One region of the Absiella sp. AM09-50 genome, then DNA from elsewhere that is predicted to be linked to it. Evidence: predicted binding sites of a transcription regulator. Region 1 holds the regulator's gene; the other holds the start of a gene.
What was found. Region 1 encodes HrcA, which represses chaperone genes, less so after heat shock. Its sites were predicted from a motif close to TTTTAGCACTNNNNNNNNNNNAGTGCTAAAA; they were not measured.
Positions count from the first base shown of each region.

Region 2: the regulator HrcA is predicted to act here: its motif matches at 2,077-2,107, upstream of DW114_RS16380 (tetracycline resistance determinant leader peptide).

Region 1 covers NZ_QVFI01000001.1:455,792-459,021, reverse strand. The annotation lists gene grpE (nucleotide exchange factor GrpE) at 16-651, opposite strand; gene hrcA (heat-inducible transcriptional repressor HrcA) at 661-1,674, opposite strand; gene pgeF (peptidoglycan editing factor PgeF) at 1,983-2,753, shown strand; gene DW114_RS02265 (M81 family metallopeptidase) at 2,854-3,230, shown strand, end outside.
Region 2 covers NZ_QVFI01000024.1:2,006-5,235, reverse strand. The annotation lists gene DW114_RS16400 (CD3337/EF1877 family mobilome membrane protein) at 1-124, shown strand, start outside; gene DW114_RS16395 (lysozyme family protein) at 121-1,122, shown strand; gene DW114_RS16390 (conjugal transfer protein) at 1,119-2,051, shown strand; gene DW114_RS16380 (tetracycline resistance determinant leader peptide) at 2,296-2,412, shown strand; gene tet(M) (tetracycline resistance ribosomal protection protein Tet(M)) at 2,428-3,230, shown strand, end outside.

The sequences.
Region 1 (3,230 bases):
AATCGTTTCCTCCTTTTATTCGCTTACTTTAACAAGCGTTGCACGCAATACACGGTCTTTTAACATATATCCTTTTTGTAAAACTTCGATAACCATACCAGGTTCTACGCCTTCTTTGGCTTCCTGCATCAATGCCTGATGGAAGTTTGGATCAAATGGCTTATCTTTTGCCTCAATTTCCTTTACGCCTTCCATTTCCAGAATATGCACCAGCTGCTGGTAAATCATTTCAAATCCTTTTGCGTAATTTTTTACGTTAGGATCATCTACCTTGACATCCAGTGCACGCTCTAAGTTATCAATAACCGGTAGCACTTCTGTGGCAAATCCCTGAATACGGTATTTACGAACGTTGTCAGCTTCACTTTGCAGACGTTTCTTTAAGTTTTCAGCATCTGCATATGCTTTAAAGTAAGCATTCTTACTTGCCGCAAGTTCTTCCTTCAGTTTTGCATTCTCTTCTTCTAATTCCTCAATGCGCTTTTTCTTGCCGAATTTTGCGCCTTTTTTGTCTTCTTTTTTGTTTTCTGTTTCTTCCTGTTTTTCTTCAGGAGTAGTTTCTTCACTGACCGTTTCTTTCACGTCTTCTTTTACTTCTTCACACGTTTCTTCTGCGGTCGTTTCTTTTTCTTTTACATTTTCTTCCTGCATGTTGACCTCCTATTGATTTTCTTCCCGATACAAGTCTTCGATCACTTTGCTCATATATTCCATTAAAGCAACAACTCGGTTATATTGCATACGTGTTGGACCGACAATCATCAACTCACCCTGTTCTTCATTGTTCAGCTTGAACTTACTGCTGACAACTGCAACATCATCAATCTGAATCAGGTCATTATCTCCACCAATCTGGATAGCGACATTTCCATCATGATTGGCAATCTGACGAAATAGTGAGCTGTCCTCTAACATTTTCATCAGTTCTTTCAGCTTTTCGATATCCGCAAATTCCGGTTGATACAACATGTTGGATTGACCACTGCAATATACGTTATCACTCGCAAATTTCATAAAGGCATTTACGAATGCTTCAAATAGCACTTCATGTCGTGCAACATGACTTGCTAACAGCGGTTGGATTTCCTTCATCTTATTCACAACTTCACCAATTGGCGTACCACTTAACTTATCATTCAACAAATCACAGCATGTCTTGATATCCTTGACACTGACATCTTCTCCAAAATGGAAAGTTTTATTCTCTGTATGTCCATGATCTGTAATAAAGATAGCCACAGCACTACGTTCGTTTAAGGGAACTAGCTGGATATGCTGTAAAGTCTGATACTTGCTGTCCGGTCCTAATACCACCGATGTTAACGATGTCATCTGTGATAAAATATCACAGCTTTTCTTAACGATTTCATCCATGGAATAATGGCGTTCAGAGAACACAGCCTGCAGGGAATGTTTGACACCTTCATCAAGCTGTTTCTCCATCAGATGTTCAACATAGAAACGATACCCTTTACTGCTTGGGATTCGTCCACTGGAAGTATGTGTCTTTTCCAAAAGGCCCATTTCCTCTAAGGCAGCCATTTCGTTTCGAATAGTAGCGCTTGAACAAGTGAAATCCAAAAGATCTAACAGACGCTTAGAACCAACTGGCTCTGCTGTTCTTGTGAACTCATCTACAATTGCTTTAAATATTGCAATCTGTCTTTCTGTCATCTCTGGTCCACTCCTTTCTAGCACTCCACTTCTATGTCTGCTAATAGTATATGACAATATTTTAGCACTGTCAACACTTTAGTGCTAAATTGCCAATAAATTTTCCTGTTGTTTGAAAAAAAGCCTGTTCTATCCTGTATTTTGTACTATATCACTCTTAAAAATTATCAAAACCTTAACAAACGCCTTGCCTTTATCCTTTATAATGTATATGGTTTGCATAACCGCACAAAATTTCATATACTATAGATATCAAATATTCATCGTTTGACATAGTATAATATGATAAAGAAAAAGGAAGGTAATTTATGAAAAAAATAGACTGGAATGGTGACATTCATATTCTGGCTGGGACCACATTACGTGATCTTGAAGCTTTGGAAAATAATAATATGGCGTTGCATGTTGGTGGAAACTTAGATCATGTCATAGAAAATCGAAAACATCTGTGTGATGCTTTAGGCACAGATTTGCAGCATTGTGTATTCGCAAAACAGACACACAGTGATCATATTCATTGTGTAACCCTTGATGATTTAGGCAAGGGTGCTTATGAACAGGCAAGCGCCATTGATGATTGTGATGCTTTATATACAAGAGAAAGCAATGTTTTACTTGGTGTATTTCATGCGGATTGTGTTCCTGTTTTGTTATATGATCCCATTCAAAATATCATAGCAGCCATTCATAGCGGCTGGCAGGGTACGGTAAAAGAAATCACACGTAAAACCATGGAGCATCTGATCACACAGGAGCATGTGGACCCATCGCATGTGATTGCCTATATTGGGCCGGCCATCGCTTATCGAAGCTTTGAAGTAGGTCGTGATGTTATTGATCAAATTTTATCTATGAGTTTTGATACATCCGGTTATATCACATATTTATCAGATGAGAAAGCCCTGGTGAACAATCGTGGATTAAATAAACAGATGCTGCTTGATGCCGGAGTACCAATGGAAAACATTACCATCAATAAATCTGATACATTTTCACCAAATGATGCTTTGTTCAGTTATCGAAGAGATCATCACTGTGGCAGACATTTAAGCTATATTATCCGTAAAGACATCGATTAACGTCGATGTTTTTTTCTTCCTAATGGCTAGGATAGTTTTTTCTCAATTCCCCTTTTGGTTTATCCTATAATGAAGATAAGAAAAATCGAGGAGGTAGTTTATGAAGGTTTTAGTAGCGCGTTTCAGCTCAGAATCCAATGAACATTCCCGTTCATTGATGTCATTTGACAAATTTGTTTTTAAATTCGGGGAAGATTGTGTTGATTCCATGTATACCAGAGATATCTTTGAAGGGGCTGGTATAGAAATGATTCCAAGTATTGCGGCAATTGGACATCCTCATGGCCCAGTCACAAAGGATGCTTTTGATTTTATCCTAGCCAGATTAATACATGATGTGAAAGAACATTTACATGAAATTGATGGTATCTTTTTATTCTTACATGGTGCCAGCAAGGTTATTGATTTAGAAGGTGGTTCTGCGGAGCATGCATTCTTACGTGAAATCCGTAAGATTACCGGACCATATCTTCCCAT
Region 2 (3,230 bases), on a different contig from region 1:
AGCTTCACAACGTTCAATCACAAAAGAACGTCAGTCTACTGTTCAAAGAGTACCACTACAAAATATAAAAAGTAGACCACCAATCAAAACCGCCACCATTAAGAAAGGCAGTAAGAAACCATGAAGCTGAAAACTTTAGTGATTGGTGGTTCGGGATTATTCTTGATGGTCTTCTCACTGCTTCTGTTTGTCGCCATTTTATTTTCAGATGAACAAGATGGCGGTTTTTCCAACATTCACTATGGCGGTGTGGATGTTTCCGCAGAAGTGCTGGCTCATAAGCCTATGGTAGAAAAAGTTGCCAAAGAATATGGAATTGAAGAATACGTCAATATACTTCTTGCGATTATACAGGTGGAATCGGGTGGTACAGCAGAAGATGTTATGCAGTCCTCGGAATCCCTCGGTCTTCCACCTAATTCATTGAGTACAGAAGAATCCATTAAGCAAGGTGTGAAGTATTTCAGTGAGTTATTAGCCAGTAGCGAAAGGCTTGGTGTAGATTTAGAATCGGTTATCCAGTCCTACAATTATGGTGGTGGTTTCTTAGGATATGTGGCTAATCGTGGGAATAAATATACCTTTGAACTGGCTCAAAGTTTCTCAAAAGAGTATTCGGGTGACGAAAAAGTGTCTTACCCCAATCCCATAGCCATACCTATCAATGGGGGCTGGCGATACAATTACGGGAATATGTTTTATGTGCAACTGGTAACGCAGTATCTTGTCACAACAGAGTTTAATGATGATACAGTACAAGCCATCATGGACGAAGCTCTGAAATTTGAAGGCTGGAAGTATGTCTATGGCGGAGCTTCCCCGACTACCTCTTTTGATTGTAGCGGACTGACACAATGGACGTATGGAAAAGCTGGAATCAACTTACCACGAACAGCACAACAGCAATATGATGTAACCCGGCATATCCCATTATTGGAAGCAAAAGCCGGCGATTTGGTTTTCTTTCATTCTACCTATAACGCTGGCTCTTATATTACTCATATCGGGATTTATTTAGGCGATAACCGTATGTTTCATGCAGGCGACCCTATCGGTTATGCCGACTTAACAAGCTCTTACTGGCAACAGCATTTAGTGGGAGCAGGACGAATCAAACAATAAGAAAGGACGATTCAATGATGAAATTCGGAAAAAATCAGAATACAGAAAAACAGACACCAAAGGAAAAGAAACCTCGTGTCTATAAGGTCAATCCTCGTAAAAAGGTTGTGATTGTCCTATGGGTACTTTTAGGACTTAGTTTCAGCTTTGCGATATTCAAGCACTTTACAGCCATTGATACCCATACCATTCATGAAACCACCATCATAGAAAAGGAATATGTCGATACTCATCATGTGGAAAATTTTGTAGAGAACTTTGCGAAAGTCTACTATTCATGGGAACTAAACGACAAGTCCATTGATAATCGCATAGAAAACCTGAAAGCATATCTGACAGAGGAACTTCAAGCTCTGAATGTCGATACAGTTCGTAAAGATATTCCTGTATCGTCTTCTGTAAAAGGATTTCAGATATGGACGGTAGAAGCAGATGGCGACAATCAATTTGATGTAACCTACAGTGTAGACCAACTCATTACAGAGGGGGAAAATACAAAGACCGTCCACTCTGCTTATATAGTGAGTGTCTATGTAGACAGTACTGGAAATATGGTCCTCATTAAGAATCCGACCATTACTAGCATACCAAAGAAATCAGACTATAAACCAAAAGCTATTGAAAGTGAGGGTACGGTTGATTCCATTACAACCAATGAAATCAATGAGTTTTTAACGACGTTCTTCAAGCTCTATCCTACAGCGACAGCCAGTGAACTTTCCTACTATGTGAATGACGGGATATTAAAACCAATCGGAAAAGAGTACATCTTTCAAGAACTGGTAAATCCTATTTACAATCGTAAGGATAATCAAGTCACGGTATCGCTGACAGTGGAGTATATCGACCAGCAGACCAAAGCAACGCAGGTATCTCAATTTGATTTGGTACTTGAAAAGAACGGGAGTAATTGGAAGATTATAGAATAACAAATATTGGTACATTATTACAGCTATTTTGTAATCACGTACTCTCTTTGATAAAAAATTGGAGATTCCTTTACAAATATGCTCTTACGTGCTATTATTTAAGTGACTATTTAAAAGGAGTTAATAAATATGCGGCAAGGTATTCTTAAATAAACTGTCAATTTGATAGCGGGAACAAATAATTAGATGTCCTTTTTTAGGAGGGCTTAGTTTTTTGTACCCAGTTTAAGAATACCTTTATCATGTGATTCTAAAGTATCCAGAGAATATCTGTATGCTTTGTATACCTATGGTTATGCATAAAAATCCCAGTGATAAAAGTATTTATCACTGGGATTTTTATGCCCTTTTGGGTTTTTGAATGGAGGAAAATCACATGAAAATTATTAATATTGGAGTTTTAGCTCATGTTGATGCAGGAAAAACTACCTTAACAGAAAGCTTATTATATAACAGTGGAGCGATTACAGAATTAGGAAGCGTGGACAAAGGTACAACGAGGACGGATAATACGCTTTTAGAACGTCAGAGAGGAATTACAATTCAGACAGGAATAACCTCTTTTCAGTGGGAAAATACGAAGGTGAACATCATAGACACGCCAGGACATATGGATTTCTTAGCAGAAGTATATCGTTCATTATCAGTTTTAGATGGGGCAATTCTACTGATTTCTGCAAAAGATGGCGTACAAGCACAAACTCGTATATTATTTCATGCACTTAGGAAAATGGGGATTCCCACAATCTTTTTTATCAATAAGATTGACCAAAATGGAATTGATTTATCAACGGTTTATCAGGATATTAAAGAGAAACTTTCTGCCGAAATTGTAATCAAACAGAAGGTAGAACTGTATCCTAATATGTGTGTGACGAACTTTACCGAATCTGAACAATGGGATACGGTAATAGAGGGAAACGATGACCTTTTAGAGAAATATATGTCCGGTAAATCATTAGAAGCATTGGAACTCGAACAAGAGGAAAGCATAAGATTTCAGAATTGTTCTCTGTTCCCTCTTTATCATGGAAGTGCAAAAAGTAATATAGGGATTGATAACCTTATAGAAGTTATTACTAATAAATTTTATTCATCAACACATCGAGGTCCGTCTGAACTTTGCGGAAATGTTTTCAAAATTGAATATACAAAAAAAAGACAACGTCTTGCATATAT